One region of the Lysinibacillus sp. RC79 genome, then DNA from elsewhere that is predicted to be linked to it. Evidence: riboswitches for the same ligand, from Rfam matches in the RefSeq annotation. Region 1 holds a riboswitch; each other region holds the start of a gene.
The links. A riboswitch is a leader RNA that binds a small molecule or an ion and turns the genes downstream of it on or off. The one in region 1 is predicted to bind S-adenosylmethionine.
Positions count from the first base shown of each region.

Region 2: linked by a shared signal. The riboswitch ahead of ABH968_RS16825 (Na+/H+ antiporter NhaC family protein) and the one ahead of ABH968_RS21275 (bifunctional homocysteine S-methyltransferase/methylenetetrahydrofolate reductase) in region 1 are both predicted to bind S-adenosylmethionine.
Region 3: linked by a shared signal. The riboswitch ahead of ABH968_RS02810 (methionine ABC transporter ATP-binding protein) and the one ahead of ABH968_RS21275 (bifunctional homocysteine S-methyltransferase/methylenetetrahydrofolate reductase) in region 1 are both predicted to bind S-adenosylmethionine.
Region 4: linked by a shared signal. The riboswitch ahead of metK (methionine adenosyltransferase) and the one ahead of ABH968_RS21275 (bifunctional homocysteine S-methyltransferase/methylenetetrahydrofolate reductase) in region 1 are both predicted to bind S-adenosylmethionine.

Region 1 covers NZ_JBGCCD010000029.1:31,870-36,711, forward strand. Annotated here, with positions in the region: gene ABH968_RS21270 (protoporphyrinogen oxidase) at 1-1,138, shown strand, start outside; SAM riboswitch class I at 1,264-1,363, shown strand; gene ABH968_RS21275 (bifunctional homocysteine S-methyltransferase/methylenetetrahydrofolate reductase) at 1,589-3,436, shown strand; gene metH (methionine synthase) at 3,429-4,842, shown strand, end outside.
Region 2 covers NZ_JBGCCD010000018.1:38,541-43,382, reverse strand. Annotated here, with positions in the region: gene ABH968_RS16830 (DUF3951 domain-containing protein) at 1-96, shown strand, start outside; gene ABH968_RS16825 (Na+/H+ antiporter NhaC family protein) at 294-1,574, opposite strand; SAM riboswitch class I at 1,684-1,791, opposite strand; gene ABH968_RS16820 (hypothetical protein) at 2,058-2,405, opposite strand; gene crcB (fluoride efflux transporter CrcB) at 2,436-2,765, opposite strand; gene crcB (fluoride efflux transporter CrcB) at 2,762-3,124, opposite strand; gene ABH968_RS16805 (VOC family protein) at 3,799-4,089, opposite strand.
Region 3 covers NZ_JBGCCD010000002.1:115,023-119,864, forward strand. Annotated here, with positions in the region: gene ABH968_RS02800 (MetQ/NlpA family ABC transporter substrate-binding protein) at 1-698, opposite strand, end outside; gene ABH968_RS02805 (methionine ABC transporter permease) at 816-1,484, opposite strand; gene ABH968_RS02810 (methionine ABC transporter ATP-binding protein) at 1,474-2,502, opposite strand; SAM riboswitch class I at 2,585-2,689, opposite strand; gene ABH968_RS02815 (thioredoxin family protein) at 2,755-3,057, opposite strand; gene ABH968_RS02820 (toprim domain-containing protein) at 3,074-3,415, opposite strand; gene gcvH (glycine cleavage system protein GcvH) at 3,602-3,982, opposite strand; gene ABH968_RS02830 (arsenate reductase family protein) at 4,063-4,419, opposite strand.
Region 4 covers NZ_JBGCCD010000014.1:39,793-44,634, reverse strand. Annotated here, with positions in the region: gene ABH968_RS14710 (alpha/beta hydrolase) at 1-210, opposite strand, end outside; gene ABH968_RS14705 (gamma carbonic anhydrase) at 346-867, shown strand; gene metK (methionine adenosyltransferase) at 1,039-2,235, opposite strand; SAM riboswitch class I at 2,536-2,654, opposite strand; gene pckA (phosphoenolpyruvate carboxykinase (ATP)) at 3,202-4,788, shown strand.

The DNA of each region.
Region 1 (4,842 bases):
GTACAACGAAACAGGTATTTCGTATATTTACACAAATAATGAGCTACATGCCATCCCCGCAGACTCAACGTTCGGTATTCCTATGAGCTTACAATCACTTGAGGAAAGCACACTTGTATCAGAGGAAGGCAAAAAAGAAGCATTAAAGGATTTAACAATGCCAAATGAAGAGTTTACAAAGGAAAGTTCAATTGGGGAATTTTTAACGTATTATTTAGGTGAGGAGCTTGTTCAAAACCAAATAGCACCCGTACTTGCAGGTGTATATTCTGGAGATCTAAATCAACTTTCAATTGCTTCCACTTTACCGTATTTAATCGATTACAAAAACGATTACGGTAGTATTATTAAAGGTTTCGATGCAAACAGAGAACAATTCGTGAAAGCTGCCAATAAAAAATTTATTTCATTTAAAAATGGTTTATCATCACTAATAGATCGACTTGAAGAAACATTAACGGATGTAGAAATTATAAAAGGAGTTGCCACTATTAGTGTTAAAAAGCAGGAGAATCAATATTCTGTTACTTTAGCAAACGGTAAAATGATGGAAGCAAATCATGTTGTAATGGCACTGCCAAATGAATCAGTACAAAGCTTATTACAGGATGCATCTTTGAACAGATATTTTGAACAATTCAATACTGCATCCGCCATTACAATTTACTTAGGATTTGATGTACCCGATAATAGATTACCAGCAGATGGAACAGGCTATATTGTGTCACATAATTCGGGTGTTATTTGTAATGCAGCAACGTGGACAAGTCGCAAGTGGAAACACACCTCAGCAGAAGGAAAATTACTTGTACGACTTTTTTATAAGAGCATTAACCCTGAGTATGAGAGATTACGTGTGATGACAGATGAAGAGTTAGCAACTGTTGCCCTAGAGGATGTAAGAAAAAGCTTGGGGATTGAGGAAACGCCAACTATTGTTGACGTGACAAAATGGATCGACCAGATGCCAAAGTATGACTTGGCACATCGTGAAGCGTTGCAAGGTCTTGTACAAGAGCTTGAGAAAAACTATCCAAATTTAACTATAGCGGGATGCTCTTATTTTGGAGTAGGCATAGGTGCATGTATTCAAAATGGTAAAAAAATTGGTGAGGAACTTGCTGGAAAACTATCGTAATTGTTTAAAATAAATCAAAATATAATATTTTTCGTAAAAATTATCCTTTGTTCTGTGAAATAGTCTTGACTCAATCATTCGTAAAGGATATGATTCTTTTAATTATTTAAAAAATTCATACTAAATTCTTATCAAGAGAAGCTGAGGGACTGGCCCTATGAAGCTTCAGCAACCAACTTATTGTCAGGTGCTAAATCCAGAAGACCGTTGTGTCGAAGATGAGAAGGAAAAACAATTACGAAACGACGTAAAAGCCTTCTTTTTTTATAAAAGAAGGCTTTTTTATTTTAACTTCTTTCAGCGGGTGTCCAAACAACCGCCGAAAGAAGTTAAAGCCTCCGGCGGATGTCACGGAAATCGGAAAGGAGTTCTTTGTGCAAGCACAAAGCCGATTCCAGACGCAATTATGCCGAGGCATAATTGATAGATAAGGGAAGAGAGGCTAGTTTTATGGGATTGCTTGAAAGGTTAAAAACGCATGTTCTTACAGCAGATGGCGCAATTGGTACGGTTTTATACGGCTATGGCTTGGAGTACTGCCATGAGGAAATGAATGTACAGAGACCTGAATTAATTGAAAAGATTCATAGAGAATATATAGCAGCTGGTGCCGATATTATTCAAACGAACACTTACGGAGCTAATGCCATAAAATTAGCCCGTTATGGATTAGAATCTTGTGTGCAGCAGTTTAATGAAGCAGCTATAACGATTGCAAAACGAGCAGCGGCAGATGGTGGACAATTTGTCTTAGGTACTATTGGGGGAATCCGTGGTATTCGTAAAAGTGATGCAACGTTAGAGGAAATTTTAGCAACGGTTGAAGAGCAGGCAACTGTTTTACTTGCAGGAAATCCAGATGGCCTTTTACTTGAAACATATTATGATTTTGAAGAGCTAACAGCGACTTTAACAATGCTACGAGCTAAAACGAAATTACCGATTATTGCTCAAGTTTCTATGCACGAACCCGGAATTTTGCAAAATGGAATGAGCTTAAATAACGCCTTACATAAACTTGAAGCGCTAGGTGCTGATATCGTAGGTGTTAACTGTCGCTTAGGCCCTCACCATACTATACAAGCATTCGAAGGAGTAGAGCTTCCTAAGGAGGCATTTATGTCAGCATATCCGAACGCCTCTCTCCTTGATTTGGAGGATGGGCGTGTCGTTTATGAGTCGGAGGCAGATTATTTTGGTCGAGCAGCTGTAGAGCTTCGTGATCAAGGGGTACGTTTAATTGGTGGCTGCTGTGGTACGACACCAAAGCATATTGCCGCAGCGAAAAAGTACTTAGAGGAGCTATCCCCGGTCGAGGAAAAGTATGCAAAGCCAGAAAAAGTAGAGGTTGTCCGTGAGGCAGAGCCAGCAAATTATGAGCCATTACATGTAAAAGTAAAACGTGAACGCTCAGTGATAGTGGAGTTAGATACACCAAGACATTTAGAAATCGAAGGCTTTATTGAAGGTGCAAAAAAAATATATGCGGCTGGTGCAGATGTAGTCATGATGGCAGATAATTCACTTGCTTCTCCGAGGATTAGTAATGTCGCAATGGGTGCCTTACTGAAAGAAACACACGGGGTACGCCCGTTGACACATATAACATGCCGAGATCGTAATTTAATTGGTCTTCAATCACATTTGATGGGATTAAATGCACTAGGGATTCATGATATTTTAGCAGTTACTGGAGATCCGACAAAGGTAGGTGATTTCCCAGGGGCCACTAGCGTTTATGACGTCTCTTCAATGGAGCTCATTCAATTAATAAAACAGTTAAATGAAGGTGTATCGTTCTCAGGGAAACCACTTCGTAAAAAGGCGAATTTCTCTGTAGCAGCTGCATTTAATCCTAACGTACGTGTGCTCGATCGCGCTGTCTCTCGATTAGAAAAGAAAATTGAATATGGGGCAGATTATTTTATTTCACAGCCTGTTTATTCAAAGGAAAAAATCGTGGAAATTTACGAGGCGACAAAGCATTTAGAAACACCAATTTATATAGGCATTATGCCAGTAACGAGCTATAAAAGTGCGGAGTTCTTACACCATGAAGTGCCAGGCATCAAACTATCTGATGATGCGTTAGCACGTATGAAGGCTTGTGGCGAAGAAAAGGAACGCGCAACACTAGAAGGAATTGCAATTGCCAAGGAATTAGTAGAAGTAGCAACGGAATATTTCAATGGTATTTACCTCATCACACCATTTTTACGCTACGATATGACACTAGAATTAATGAAATTTATTGAGCAATTGGATGAACAGAAAAAAGGGGTAAGTATAAATGGCTAAGCACTTGATTGAAGAGCAACTAGAGAAACGAATTTTAATTCTTGATGGCGCAATGGGTACAATGCTACAAAATGAAAATTTATCAGCAGAGGATTTTGGCGGCGAGGAATATGATGGCTGTAATGAAAATCTCGTGCTAACTAGACCAGATGTGCTTGAAAAAATTCATGGAAAATATTTAGAGGCTGGAGCAGATATTATTTGTACAAATACATTTGGAAGTACTCCACTTGTATTAAATGAATATGATCTTGGTGCGAAAGCTGAAGAGATTAATAAACGCGCTGTAGAAATTGCACGCAAAGTAGTGGATGAGTTTTCAACATCCGATTGGCCACGTTTTGTAGCGGGGGCTATGGGACCAACTACAAAAACCTTGTCGGTTACAGGTGGTATTACATTTGATGAGTTAGAGGAAAACTTCTATGTTCAGGCAAAGGCATTAATCGAAGCCGGGGCGGACGTTCTGTTGCTAGAAACTAGTCAGGATATGTTGAACGTTAAGGCAGGAACATTGGGGGTATCTCGTGCCTTTGAAGCAACGGGAAAAGAGCTACCTGTGATGATATCGGGAACAATTGAACCGATGGGAACGACACTGGCTGGTCAAACAATTGATGCTTTTTACATTTCTATCGAGCATATTAAACCATTGTCAGTGGGCTTAAACTGTGCGACTGGACCAGAGTTTATGACTGATCATATTCGTTCACTAGCAGAGCTTTCAACAGGCTATATTAGCTGTTATCCGAATGCAGGTTTACCTGACGAGGAAGGCTGCTATCATGAGTCACCTGAATCGCTGTCACAGAAGCTAAAAGGCTTTGCAGAAAAGGGTTGGCTGAATATAGTTGGGGGATGCTGTGGTACAACGCCAGCACATATTGCTGCTATTCGAGAGGTGCTAAAGTACGAAAAGCCTCGCCAATTACCAGATGCAACACATGGTCATGTAGTATCAGGCATAGAGCCATTAGTATATGACGATTCTATGCGTCCATTATTTATTGGAGAACGGACAAATGTCATCGGCTCTCGTAAGTTTAAAAATTTAATTATTGATGGGAAGTTTGAGGAAGCAGCGGAAATAGCACGTGCCCAGGTGAAAAATGGAGCACATGTTATTGATATTTGTTTAGCAAATCCTGACCGCGATGAACTAGCGGATATTCGTGGCTTTATGCAGGAAGTTGTAAAAAAAGTAAAAGTACCTCTTGTAATTGACTCAACAGATGAAAAAGTAATTGAGGAAGCACTTAAGTTTTCTCAAGGGAAAGCCATCATTAATTCTATTAACTTAGAGGATGGCGAGGAGCGTTTTGACGCAGTTTTACCGCTAGTGAAAAAATATGGGGCCTCTTTAGTAGTGGGGACAATTGATGAGCAAGGCATGGCGGTTGATCGAC
Region 2 (4,842 bases), on a different contig from region 1:
GCAATTTATCGCGTTTTTGTGAAAAAGAAAGTACCTACTATGACCTATACACCATATGATGATGCCATGAATGGAGTAGGAAAACATGACAATTGAACTTTTAAGTGAGTAGTTCAATCCTCAAAAAGTACGGTAATTTTAACAGGTGCCAACTTATTTTAATTAAAGCGAGCTTGCAGACTTGCCTCAAATAAAAAATCCAATCGTTTTGATTAATCTTTTTTCAAAACGATTGGATTATTTTAATTTGAAATCATTCTAAAGATTCATCCGTCACTTTAAAGTGATGAAGTTCAGGCTGTCTTTTTTGCCGGGTATCCGATGAGGATAGCGATAATTCCGCAAATTCCTATAAGGATTGGATAGAACGAGTATTGTAGCATGCTCACTGGCGAAATTCCGGCTACGCTTGCGGCTGCGAGGAATTGGGCTCCGTATGGCAGAATGCCTTGGATCGTACAGGAGAAAATATCTAATATACTTGCGGACTTTCTCGGCTCAATCTCATACTGTTCAGCAATATTTTTTGCAAGCGGACCAGCAATTAAAATAGCAATCGTATTATTGGCCGTAGATAAATTAGTTAAGCCCACTAGGCCAGCAATGCCAAATTCAGCACCTTTTTTCGATTTAATTCTTCGTGTCGCAAGGTAAAGCAGAAAGTCAATTCCTCCGTTAAACTTTATAATCTCCACCATGCCAGCTATTAATATCGCAAGAAATGCCATTTCATACATGCCTGACATTCCTTCGCCAATCTTTTGCAAAAGGCTCATTAAATGATAGCTGCCATCCGCTAAGCCAACAGCCCCGGCAAGAACAATCCCAAATGCTAGAACAAGGAAAACATTCATTCCAGCTAACGCAAAAATAATAACCAAAACATAGGGAACAATTTTTATCCAACTATAGCTTAAATGCTCGACTTGTCCCGTTTCACCCATTGTGATAACCCCTAAAATGATGCTCGTTACAATAGCTGCTGGCAACACAATCCAAAAATTCACCTTAAATTTATCCTTCATTTGTGCGCCTTGTGAACGAACGGCAGTAATTGTTGTATCTGAAATAAAAGATAAATTATCGCCAAACATCGAACCGCCAACAATCGCTGCCATTACTAAAGCCATGGAAAGGTCGATATGCCCGCTTATCCCAACTCCAATTGGCGCCAGTGCAACAATCGTTCCCACCGATGTACCCATAGACAGGGAGATAAAGCAGGCAATGATGAACAGGCCTACGACAAGCAAGTTTGGTGGAACGACCGATAAAGCAAAGTTAACAGTGGAATCCACTGCCCCCATGCCTTTTGCTACCTCTGAAAAGGCACCAGCCAAGAGAAAAATAACAACCATCAGCATGACATTTAAATTTCCTGCGCCTTTACAAAAAATATCAACCTTTTGCGAAAACGATTCTTTTCGATTCATCGCCAGAGCCACAGCACCTGAAATGGAAATGGCTACAATGACTGGAAATGCGTAAAAATCACCTGTAATAACCCCTGAACCAATAAATAAGATCAAAAAAACAACAAATGGGATCAGCGCCCATGGATTCCCTTTCTTCATGTCTACCTCCAAAAAATAAAATTGGACACGTCTTTTGTCCATTCTTTTTTACGAAAAAAAGGCCTCTTCTTGTACCAACAAGAAGAGGCCTTATATCTATAAAACACTCCTCTTATCTATCAAGCCTTTGCCTGCTGGATTTGGCACAGTAACTTAAATCATAAGTTCCGCTGCCGAGATTTCATCGGGCCAGTCCCTCCATCTCTCTTGATAAGAAGCAAATATATTATTTTTTTTCACAATAATAAATATTAAAATAAAAAATCAATATTTGCAACATATTTTTATTCAAACTTTACTCCAAAGTTACATTCTGAAATATTTATGGAGGAAATTTGAACAAATAACAGGGATCAGAGGATAGGAAACTGCGATTTTTTGTACTGCTATGGAAATTTGATGTAACAATTGAAGGGAAAATAAAAGAAGTGTTGTAACAATTACAACTTTAAAAGGAGGCGCCCTTGAGACATCGAGAGGCGCCTAAAACATTTGTGGTAAAAATTCCGTCATAAAGCGTTGATTTTTACGCAGCCATATTTTTAAAATCATACGATGTGTTAGAAGTCGTTGTCTTTTATGTGGTCTAGCCTTTGCCTCTATTAAACTTTGAAGTAGAATACATGTTTCTGTTGCAAATGCTTGAGGATCAACGAGGACGTCTAGTTTATAATCAATTAACTGTGCAGCCTGTACCTTTGCAAGTAAGAGTGCAAAGCGAGTATTCATTTCTGGAAAGTTTTCTTCTAGTTCTAGGTCGATTAAAGTATATAGTGTTTGTTCAATTTCAACTTCAAGCGCTTGTAATTGTTCGATTGATGGCTGTGTCACAAAATCACCTCTAGTTTCTCAAAAATACTGCTACACAAGGAAAAAGCCAAGTGCAGCGAAAAGTAAACCGAATAAAACTGTAGTGCATATATAAACAATCGCTTGTCTCCATTTTTTCTGCTCCAAGAGCTGTAAACATTCAAAACCAAATGTTGAAAAAGTCGTATAGGCCCCTAAAAAACCAATCCCTATAAAATGCCAAATCCAATCACTTGGATGTGATGCAAATAGAAAGCCAAGCGCAAAAGAACCCGTTATATTGATCAAAAACGTTGCCCATGGGTATGTATGGACAATCAATTTTCCTAGATAAAATCTCGTTAGTGCACCCAAAAATCCACCGATACCAATAATTATCATACGATGCGCCCCTTTGCTAGTTTAAATCCTAGCCATGCACAAGCTAAACCGCCAAATACACTCACTAAAATATAAAGACCGGCTTGTAGCCATTTACTATCCTGTAAAAGTAATAGCGTTTCTAAAGAAAATGTCGAAAAGGTTGTAAAGGCACCAAAAAAGCCAGTACCAATTCCTAAAATAATAGGCGTACGTTTTGTAAACGTTGTAAATAGCCATGCTAAACAAAAGCAGCCAATTAAGTTTATGCAAAGTGTCGCAAATGGAAAACCACCGTTATTTGAAAGTGCTAGACCGAGGCTATATCGACAGATGGCACCCAAAAATCCGCCAATTCCAACAGCTAAAAATGATTTCAACGTAAAGACTCCTTACTAAAATGTCTATATTAAAAAGTGTATCATGAGATGCCCATTTTAGATAATAGTTAGGTGTTAAATTAAAGTTGGGTGATAAATTAAAAAAGTTAGGTAATAAATTTAAAAAGTTGGGTGATAAATTAAAAAAGTTAGGCGATAAATAAAAAAAGTTGGGTGATAAACTAAAGTTAGGCGATAAATTTAAAAATTAGGGCGATAAACCTTGAAATTGTTCCGATAAATCGAAAATTTGTTCCGATAAACCTTGAATTTGTTCCGATAAATTGATTTGGACCCTATCGAACTAGCTTTGTTCGATAGGGTCCTCCAGCGATGTTTCAATAACATGTTTTAATTGAAAAATAGAAGATTGTTGACTTTCGCTCTTCTTGAAAATAAAGATAGTTTCTATTATTTCGTTTAACTGCGGCAAACCATAATAGTGAATGTTGGAGTAGTAGTGAAGGTTAATTAGTTAACACAGCCAATCGTATTGTCTATTTGTAGGAATCAAGGACACTTCTTACCGATTTTATTTCCTTCATCGTAAATGGAACTTGATTCTTTTAGCCACTCTGCCATCGCACGTGTATACATACAGCCTCTGCTTCACACAAGTAGTGTAACAGATGAACTTGTTTCTGCTGTCGCAATCATGTCATAATTTATTATTACTATAATTGACCTTTAACATTGTCAATGACAGTAGCAAAATCTTTATTGGCATCAAGACTTTCCGTTATTGTAAAAACATATCCATCTGGATCTTCTAAAGATAATTCTTTTGCATTCCATGGTTGAACTGTCGGTTGTTGAATAATATTCGTTTTATTTTCCAGTGCGGCTTGATAAATACTATGAATATCACTAGAGAATAAATTAATAATGACTGAGTCAAAAGTGTTGACTTCTTCATCCTTCAATAACATTATGTCTTGGTACTTTGCGCCTCTTAAGTGTGTCATTGAAGTTGTTCCGTTAGCATCTGGAAAATCAAATACTGAATTGAAATTTAACTTCTTTCAGCGGGTGTCCAAACACCCACTGAAAGAAGTTAAAGCCTCCGGCGGATGTCACAGAATCGGAAAGGAGTTCTTTGTTGCACAAAGCCGATTCCGGACGCAATTATGCCGAGGCATAATTGATTACGTTTGCATACCATTCCTTTGACTTTTCAATATCTCTTACTTTTAGCTTTACGAATAAGGGCATTTGATAAAATTCATTCATGTCTATTTCCTCCTTTAGGTTCATACAAATTAACCATAAAGGTTTACGTGACGTGAAAGTCAATACAAAAAGTTGTAGTTTTAAATTCTAAATTTTAGTTTTTACTTTTTGTCCTAGATTTTTACTTTTAGCAATTCGCTGCTCTAAAGCGTTAATTATTTCCTGAAAAACGTAAAAAATAACAGTGAGTTAGTTGACAAATATTTCTAAGGTGTGATAATCTTCAAGAACACTATAACAAACTTTAGTAAAGGAGGGCATGACGATGTTAATTTTACCAGTATCATATCAAAGCACAACTGCATACATTGTCCATGTCTTCTAACATTTTATTTTACATTACAATAAAGGCATGGGTTATACCTTGCCTTTTATTAAGAGACACATGCTCTTTTTTTGGGGGATGTGTCTTTTTTTGTTGCAAAAAAGGGTTGTAGTGATAACAAAAAAGGGAGTGCATGTGTATGCGAAACAAAGTACAAAAAATG
Region 3 (4,842 bases), on a different contig from region 1:
TCTTCAAGAGAAATAGAATCTTCCATTGGATTTAGTCCGTTGTCGATTGCGTAGTTAGAATTGATAAGAACTGCATCACCTTCATTATTTTCATACATTTGTACAAGCATTTCAGGAGCTGTATTTGCATCGAATTTGAAGTTTTTTGGATTATCTTCAATATCTTTAAGTTCAGCAGATGTTTTATCTACTCCATCCTTAAGTTTAATTAAGCCCTTAGCTTCTAATAATGAAAGCATACGCCCGTGGTCTGCAACAGAGTTAGAAAGTAAAATTGTTGCACCCTTTGGTAAATCCTCAAGAGATTTATATTTTTTAGAGTAGATACCGATTGGCTCAATGTGAATACCACCAGCGTTTACAAAATCATAACCCTTTTCTTTAATTTCCTTCTCTAAATAAGGGATGTGTTGGAAGTAGTTTGCATCAAGTTCGCCAGATTCTAAATCTTGGTTTGGTAATACATAGTCTTGATATGTTTCAATTTTAAGATCGATACCTTCTTTAGCTAAAATTGGTTTTGCTTTTTCCAGAATAACCGCATGAGGTGTATTCGAAGCACCTACTGTTAACGTTACGTTTTCTTTACTATCACCAGATGATGAGTTTGAGCTTGTATCTTCTTTTTTACCAGCACCACAAGCGGCTAAAGCTAGTACTAATACTGATAAAAATAATCCTGCTAATAACTTCTTCATTTTATTACTCTCCCTTTTTACTTATTTAAATATGTTAGCGGTATAAAACCGAGATAACCTCTTAGATGTTCGTAGCGAGATACTCTTTTTGTCACTACAATTTTTATTAGCCCCTCTTTAGCGTTTATCTGTTTTGATCGTAATCATGTCGCCAATCCATTGAATAATAAATACTACTATTAAGATTAATATAGTCGCCATTAAAGTTACATCTTGGCGATTACGTTGGAAACCATCTAAGAATGCTAAGTTTCCTAGACCACCTGCACCGATAATACCTGCCATCGCAGTATAACCGACAAGTGCTACAGCTGTTACAGTAAGACCAGAAATAAGCGCTGGTAACGATTCTGGAATTAATACTTTCCAAATAATCGTTGACGTTTTGGCACCCATTGAACGAGCTGCTTCAATAACACCTTTATCAATTTCACGTAAAGCAATTAATACCATTCGTGCATAGAATGGTGCAGCTCCAATAATTAGTGCTGGTAAAGCCGCATCTGCGCCACGAATTGTGCCAAGTAAAAATTTCGTAAATGGAATTAATAAAATAATCAAAACGATAAATGGAATCGAACGGAAAATGTTAACGATTGATCCTGTTAAAAAGTTCACAATTTTATTGGCCCATAGTTGGTTGGGACTTGATAAAAACAATAAGATTCCAATTACTAATCCAAGTATAAATGTGATGACCGTAGAAATTGTTGTCATGTACAACGTTTCATACGTAGCGTCCCACATTTTTTCCCAGTCGACATTCGGAAAAAGACTAGTTAGCATTTGTAATCACCTCCGTTTGTACTTCGACTGTATTTAAGTAGCTCAGTGCAGCAGCAACATTTTCCTCTGAGCCAACAATTTGTACAACAAGTGTACCGTACGCTCCATTTTTCGTTTGCGAAATATTACCATGTACAATACTTACTTCTACATCAAACTGTTTCACAAGATGTGAAATGACAGGCTGCTCTGTTTTTTCTCCTACAAAGATTAGCTTAACAAGTTGTCCATTAGGGTAATTTGCTTTAATTTGTGCCACAGTTTCTTGTGTTTCCTTCGTATCTGTAATTTGAGAAACGAATTTTTTCGTAATGGCAGCTTGTGGAGCTTGGAATACTTGTAATACTTCACCACGTTCTACAATTTCTCCAGCTTCCATAACCGCTACACGATGACAAATTTTGCGAATAACGTGCATTTCATGTGTGATTAACACAATCGTTAGACCTAATCGTTCGTTAATATCGACAAGGAGATCAAGGATAGCATCTGTTGTCTCCGGATCGAGTGCGGATGTTGCCTCATCACATAACAATACCTCTGGATTATTAGCAAGCGCACGAGCGATACCTACACGTTGCTTTTGTCCCCCTGAAAGTTGTGATGGATATGCTTTAGCGCGCCCTTCTAAGCCAACTAAAGTTATTAATTCTTTCACATGTGCTTCACGTTTTGCCTTTGGAACACCTGCGATTTCTAGGGGGAAAGCGATGTTTTCTTCAACAGTTCTAGACCAAAGTAAATTGAAATGCTGGAAAATCATACTAACCTTTTGTCTAGCATCTCTGAGCTTTTGCCCCTTTATGGATGAAAATGCTTGATTGTTAACCGTCACCGTACCAGATGTAGGCTTTTCTAAACCGTTTAACAAGCGAATCATTGTACTTTTACCAGCGCCACTATAGCCGATAATGCCAAAAATTTCACCTTTATTGATAGAAAGGTTGACGTCTTTGACTGCAGTTAATTCGCCATTCGCGGTTTTGTATTTCTTCGTAATATTTTGAAGCTGAATCATAGCGAATTCTCCTTTTCTCATATAAAAAACCCCTTCACTTATAGACAAGTAGAAGGGGTCACGTAATATACGCTAAACCGTTCTCTCATCTTTCAAAGATAAATCTTTGGGTGATTTGGCACCTTTTCACGATTGTGATGGTTGCCGGGCTTCATAGGGCACTTCCCTCCGCCGCTCTTTATAAGAGTTCGATATATTTAATTGTTTTTTTAATATATTTGTTACTTTACCACGCGAGTAAAGTTCAGTCAATTAATTTTTTAATAATTCGTATAAATATGGTACGGATTGGAAGGCATAAACCTTTTCTGTCACTTTTCCGCCTTCACATACGAGTAAACATGGTACACTTTCGATTTTATGATCAAAAGCTATTTGCTCTATAAAATTAATATTCGCTTTACCAACCTGTAGCTGTGGCAGCAATTGCTCAATAACCATCATCATTTTCGATGCAACTGCACACGTTCCACACATAGGCGTATATAAATAAAAGGCAGCCTTTTCACCTGACAGGACAACCGCGTCCCACTGCTCTTTTGACCATTCTTCCATCATTTTTCACGCAACCTTACAAAATATATTCATTATGGATTGAGAAATGTGCACGAAGCAATATCGCCGCTAACACTTTCCTCGGAGTTGTCTCAACTTCCTTATATGTTGGCATCGTACGTAAATGCTCAGCCTCTGGATAATGTCTGTCCATTAATGCTCGTAGTTTATCACCCGATGTATCTGCATCAAAAAACGTATAAAGCTCACAACCCTCGTATGGATCAAGTAGCTCTTCTAATTGATGCACACCAATTGTACCATTCGTACAAAGTATTTTAACATCTTCATTTAAAATAGGTTCAATTTGAAGCTTATCCGATCGACCTTCGACAATTAAGCATTTTCCCTCGACCATCACGCCACCCCCATTTAGACATATCCCTTATAATCCATTATATCAATAAACTTTATCGTTGATACAGTTAGACACCTATTGATAAAGGAATATACTTACATTCACCTCACTTACTATAGGAGCAGGATGAATGAAGATAATAAAAAACGTCGGTAGTTTCCGACGTTTTTCTAATACAGGCTTGTCTTATTCAGCAATCATTTCTTCGTATTGCTCAGCTGTCATAAGCTTTTCAACTTCTGATGCATCAGCAGGCTCTACAACGACCATCCATGCTTTTTCATATGGTGATTCATTAACGAATTCTGGGCTATCTTCTAAATCTGCATTTACTTCAACTACTGTACCTGAGATTGGTGCGTATAATTCAGAAACTGTTTTTACAGATTCTACGCTACCGAATGGATCATCAGTTTTGATTTCGTCGCCAACTTGTGGAAGCTCAACGAAAACGATATCTCCAAGTTCAGATTGTGCGAAATGAGAAATACCGATACGTACTTTACCATCTTCTACTTTTACCCATTCGTGCTCTTCAGAGTAACGTAAGTCTTTAGGTGTGCTCATGCAAAAAACCCCTCCATAAATATGTAATATATTCATTTTCAGTGTGCCATACTTCTTCCATAAAAACAAGATTAAAAGCGTTATTTCCAAGCTTGCTCAAAATCTGATTCTTTAAACCCTAAAGTAACTTTTTTTCCATCGGTTACAATCGGACGTTTAATCAACATACCATCTGACGCAAGCAGTTCAAGCTGCTCCTCTTCAGTCATTTCTGCAAGTTTATCCTTCAAGCCAAGCTCTCGATATTTCATACCAGAAGTATTAAAAAATTTCTTTAACGGTTGTCCACTAGCTTGCCATAAGTTTGATAATTCGTCCTTTGTAGGCGGTTGTTCGACAATGTGTACCTCTTCGTATGAAACCCCATTGTCATTTAGCCATTTTTGAGCTTTTTTGCAAGTAGTACATTTCGGATATTGAATAAATTGAATCGTCATTTATAGGCTCCTCTACTATCATTTTAGGACACTACATTTTCGTGTCCCCCTCATTTTCTGTAGTATACCATCATAACCGTTGCGAACCAAAATGAAACAATATTATTCCATAGCGTGGGGTTGATTTCCGTTCCGGCTGGGCGCTTTCCTGGGGGCGTCCGATGAGCCGCTTCACTCGCGTTGCTCGCTCCAGGGTCTCGGGCCAACAGATGTTTTTTGCGCGAAAGCAAAGCGGCAGCAGCACCGATGTTGGTCACGAAGGCGTTATCACAGGATGTGATGATTTTAGCCTTCGTTCCTCTATTGCTGATCCCCAAGGAGTCGCCCAGCCCCCACTCCAATCAACCAATTCATATAGCGTGTTTCTTACATGTTTCTCTGATTTTGAGTAATAAAATCAAACTTTAGCAACCAGTGTTTTTT
Region 4 (4,842 bases), on a different contig from region 1:
TGTATATTTGTTGTATTCTTTAAAATCTTCATCGTGAACACGAGAAAATCCTGCATTTACTCCATGGTTAGGTAAATCCCCCATGACTATGTGGAAGCCTTCCAATCTAAGTTTTTCTATAAGCCATGCATACCATCGGTGATTTTCATATGCACCATGAAGAATAGCAACCACAGCCTTTGCTTGTCCATCAGCTTCCCATTTCCACATTTCACATAGTCCTCCTAAAAAATAATTACACAATGATTATATCGGAATATCTAGCTCATTTTAATTTTATATTTCCATCAAGTTGCGTATTTGATACGATAATATTACATCATAGAAAGAAAAGAGGCGATCCTTATGATCTATCCATTTAAAGGTAAAACACCCAATATCGATCCATCTGTTTTTATTGCCGATTATGCAACCGTTACTGGTGACGTTACAATAGGTGCTGAAACAACAATTTGGTTTAACACAGTTATTCGAGGGGATGTATCACCAACAATTATCGGAAAACGAGTTAGTATTCAAGACCTCTGTTGCTTACATCAAAGCCCTAAATATTCGCTCATTATTGAAGATGAAGTAACAGTCGGACATCAAGTAACTTTACATAGCTGTACGATTCGTAAAAAAGCCTTAATAGGTATGGGCTCTATAGTATTAGACGGAGCGGAGATTGGAGAGGGTGCATTCATTGGGGCGGGTAGTCTTGTACCTCCTGGCAAAGTCATTCCTCCAAATAGCTTAGCATTAGGGCGTCCTGCAAAGGTTGTAAGAGAATTAAATGATGAAGATAAAGAAGATATGGAACGCATCATACGTGAATATGTAGAAAAAGGACAATACTATAAATCTCTTCAAACAGAAAATAAATAGCTATTTCAACAGCTCCACGTTTGCTTGAACAACCGAGCCACACATAATTATGATTAGGAGCTTCTCTTTTTCGACAAAAACAGCGAAAGGGGCTATTAGAATGTTGAGCCCCTTTCTGTAATAGTATTTTAAAATATTTTTCCAGCTACTTTATTACTTTAGCTGAATAGCTTATAAGCCTGCTTTTTCTTTTAATGCGTCAGCTTTGTCTGTTTGTTCCCAAGGTACATTTAAGTCTGTACGACCGAAGTGACCATATGCTGCAGTTTGCTTATAAATAGGGCGACGAAGGTTAAGCATTTTAATAATCCCTGCTGGGCGTAGATCAAATAGCTCGCGTACCCATTTTACAATTTCACTTTCCGTAACTTTTCCTGTCCCAAATGTATCAACAGCAATAGATACAGGTTGAGCAACACCAATCGCATAAGCTAGTTGTACTTCAGCTCGTTCTGCTAAACCAGCTGCTACGATATTTTTTGCCACGTAGCGTGCTGCATATGCCGCTGAACGGTCTACCTTAGTTGCGTCCTTACCAGAGAAAGCACCTCCACCATGACGTGCATAGCCACCGTATGTATCAACGATGATTTTACGTCCAGTTAGACCAGCATCCCCTTTTGGACCACCAATTACGAATCGGCCAGTTGGGTTGATGAAATATTTAGTATTGGCATCTAGTAATTCACTTGGAACAACTGGAGCAATAACGAATTCTTTTAAGTCTGCTTGAATTTGCTCAAGTGTAGCTTCTTCGTCATGCTGTGTTGAAATTACAATCGTATCCACGCGCACTGGTACATTGTTTTCATCATATTCAATCGTTACTTGCGTTTTTCCGTCTGGACGTAAATATGCTAGTTCACCAGATTTACGTACTTCCGTTAAACGACGAGCCAATTTATGCGCTAAACTGATTGGTAATGGCATAAGCTCTGGCGTTTCGTTACATGCATAACCGAACATTAAGCCTTGGTCACCTGCACCAATTGCTTCAATGTCAGCATCTGTCATAGAGCCTTCACGCGCCTCTAATGCTTGGTCAACACCTTGAGCAATATCAGGTGATTGCTCACCAATAGCAACAAGTACTGCTAGGTTTTCAGCATCAAAGCCATATTTCCCACGTGTATAACCGATTTCTGCTACAGTATCACGAACGATACCTTTAATATCTACATAAGTAGAAGTAGTAATTTCTCCTGCTACTAAAACTAAGCCTGTTGTTACTGTTGTTTCACACGCTACACGTGCGTTTGGATCTTCTGCTAAAATAGCATCTAAAATGGCATCCGAAATTTGATCACAAATTTTGTCTGGATGTCCTTCTGTTACACTCTCTGATGTAAACAGTCGACGTTTTGTCATTTGGTTTCCTCCTATTACTTTTACAAATAGTATTTGCGAATTAATACGGTACTCATTACCCATGTCAAGTCCACCCCCTAAGGATTGAACTCTTAAGCCGTTGTTGCTGTCGCTACGTTTGCACTACGCTTTCGCACAATAAAACAGCTGTTGCTCTTAACACGAGGGTTTCGAAAGATCCGTCATTTTAATAAGGAAAGGACTATATACTTACCTTTATATTCGTTTTTAACAATAAAAAAATCCTTTTCTCACGTTTACTTAACATGAGGAAAGGAATAATGACTTCATAACCTTTCACTCTTATCGTTCAAGGGGTTTCCCCTTGCATCAGGTTGGCACCAGCGCATGTCGTGAAATAGTTCATGCAGGTTGCCGGGTTTCACAGGGCCTGACCCTCCACCAGCTCGGGATAAGAGTATCCGTTCAATATCTCATAATACGTAAAAGGTCGAACGTTGTCAAATATTTTTAATGTATTCTTTTAAAGAAAGTATGGGATTTATAATTTGGATTATGCTGTAATTTGAAACAAAATAATCCCTATTCTCCACCTCACATCATGTGTTAACATATGTGTGACCCCTTTACAGCACATTTTGTAGCTACAGAACATGTGGTGGATGAATATGATTGTAGCCTCTTTTCAGTTGACGACAAGTCCAACAGATAAAAAACCAGCTAAGACTTCACATCCTGTGCGAACCTCATGTTAGCCAAGAGCTTCCAAACGCAATTTTGCTGTGTCGAAAGTGATTGTGTGATCACTTATTATAAATAGGGTAAAAAGCATTATCAAAACGAATCAATTTACTTTTTGTCGTTTTCTTGAAAAGTAATAAAATCTGAAAAATAATTTCTGAATTAGTATAGATTATTTAAGCAATTGTGTTATACTATTTTTGAAATTAAGAAAATCTCCCTCAAACTCTAGGGAATACTATAAAAAAGGATGGTATTTAATCGATGAATTCAGTAGAAATTGCAAACGAACTGAAGGAATTATTAAGCGGCGGTAACATTAATGTTCAACTTTCAGTACCACAATTAGCTGAAAAGGCTACTTCTCGTGGTGAAGCTATGTTAACAGTAGATGGCGCAGTTCGTGCAGAAACTGGCAAATACACTGGTCGTTCACCTAAAGATAAATATACGGTAGAAGAAGATAGCACAAAAGATAAAATTGACTGGGGCAAAGTTAACCGACCAATTTCTTCTGAAGTGTTCGATAACTTATATGTAAAAGTAGTAAAATATTTAAAAGAACGTGACGAATTATTCGTATTCAAAGGCTTTGCTGGTGCTGACAAAGATTCGCAATTAAGCATCCAAGTAATCAATGAATATGCTTGGCACAATCTTTTCGCTCATCAATTATTTATCCGTCCAACTGCAGAAGAATTAGCTTCTCATGTTGCTGACTTCACTGTTATCTCAGCTCCTAACTTTAAAGCAGACCCTGCTGTTGATGGCACAGCCTCTGAAACTTTCATCATAGTATCACTTGAAAAGAAAATTATCCTAATCGGTGGTACTGAATACGCTGGTGAAATCAAAAAATCTATTTTCGGTATTATGAACTACTTATTACCACAACAAGGCATCCTTTCAATGCACTGCTCAGCAAACGTTGGTGAAACTGGTGATGTTGCATTATTCTTCGGTTTATCTGGTACTGGTAAAACTACTTTATCAGCTGACCCTGACCGTAAGCTTATCGGTGACGATGAACACGGTTGGTCTGATAATGGTGTATTCAACATTGAGGGCGGTTGCTATGCAAAAACAATTAACCTTTCTGCTGAAAAAGAACCAGAAATCTACAACGCAATCCGCTTCGGTTCTGTTCTAGAAAACGTAGCTGTTGATCCAGAAACTCGAGTTTGTAACTATGATGATGGTTCATTAACAGAAAATACACGTGTAGCTTATCCAATTCAATACATTGAAAATATTGTTGATCCATCTGTTGCAGGTCACCCAAAAACAATCATCTTCTTAACAGCTGATGCATTTGGTGTATTACCTCCAATCAGTAAATTAACAAAAGAGCAAGCAATGTACCACTTCCTAAGCGGTTTCACATCTAAACTTGCTGGTACAGAACGTGGTGTAACAGAGCCAGAACCAGTATTCTCAACTTGCTTCGGTTCTCCATTCCTTCCACTTCCAGCAACAGTTTATGCTGAAATGTTAGGTCAAAAAATTGACGAGCACGGTGCACAAGTATTCTTAGTGAACACTGGTTGGACTGGTGGCGAATATGGTACTGGTAGCCGTATGAAGCTTTCTTACACTCGTGCAATGGTACGTGCTGCAATTGATGGCAAATTAGCTAATGTTGAAACAATTCAAGATTCAGTATTCGGTTTAAACATTCCAACTTCTATTGAAGGTGTACCAACAGAAGTGCTTAATCCTCGTGATGCATGGGCAGACAAAGCTGCTTATGATAAAAAAGCTTCTGAACTTGCTGGTTTATTCACCGAAAACTTCAAGAAATTCTCAAATGTTTCTGAAGCTATCACTAAACTTGGCGGTCCATTAAAATAATTCATTAAGCAAAGGGAACGATTTCAGTCGTTCCCTTTTTTGTGTTGAAAGACA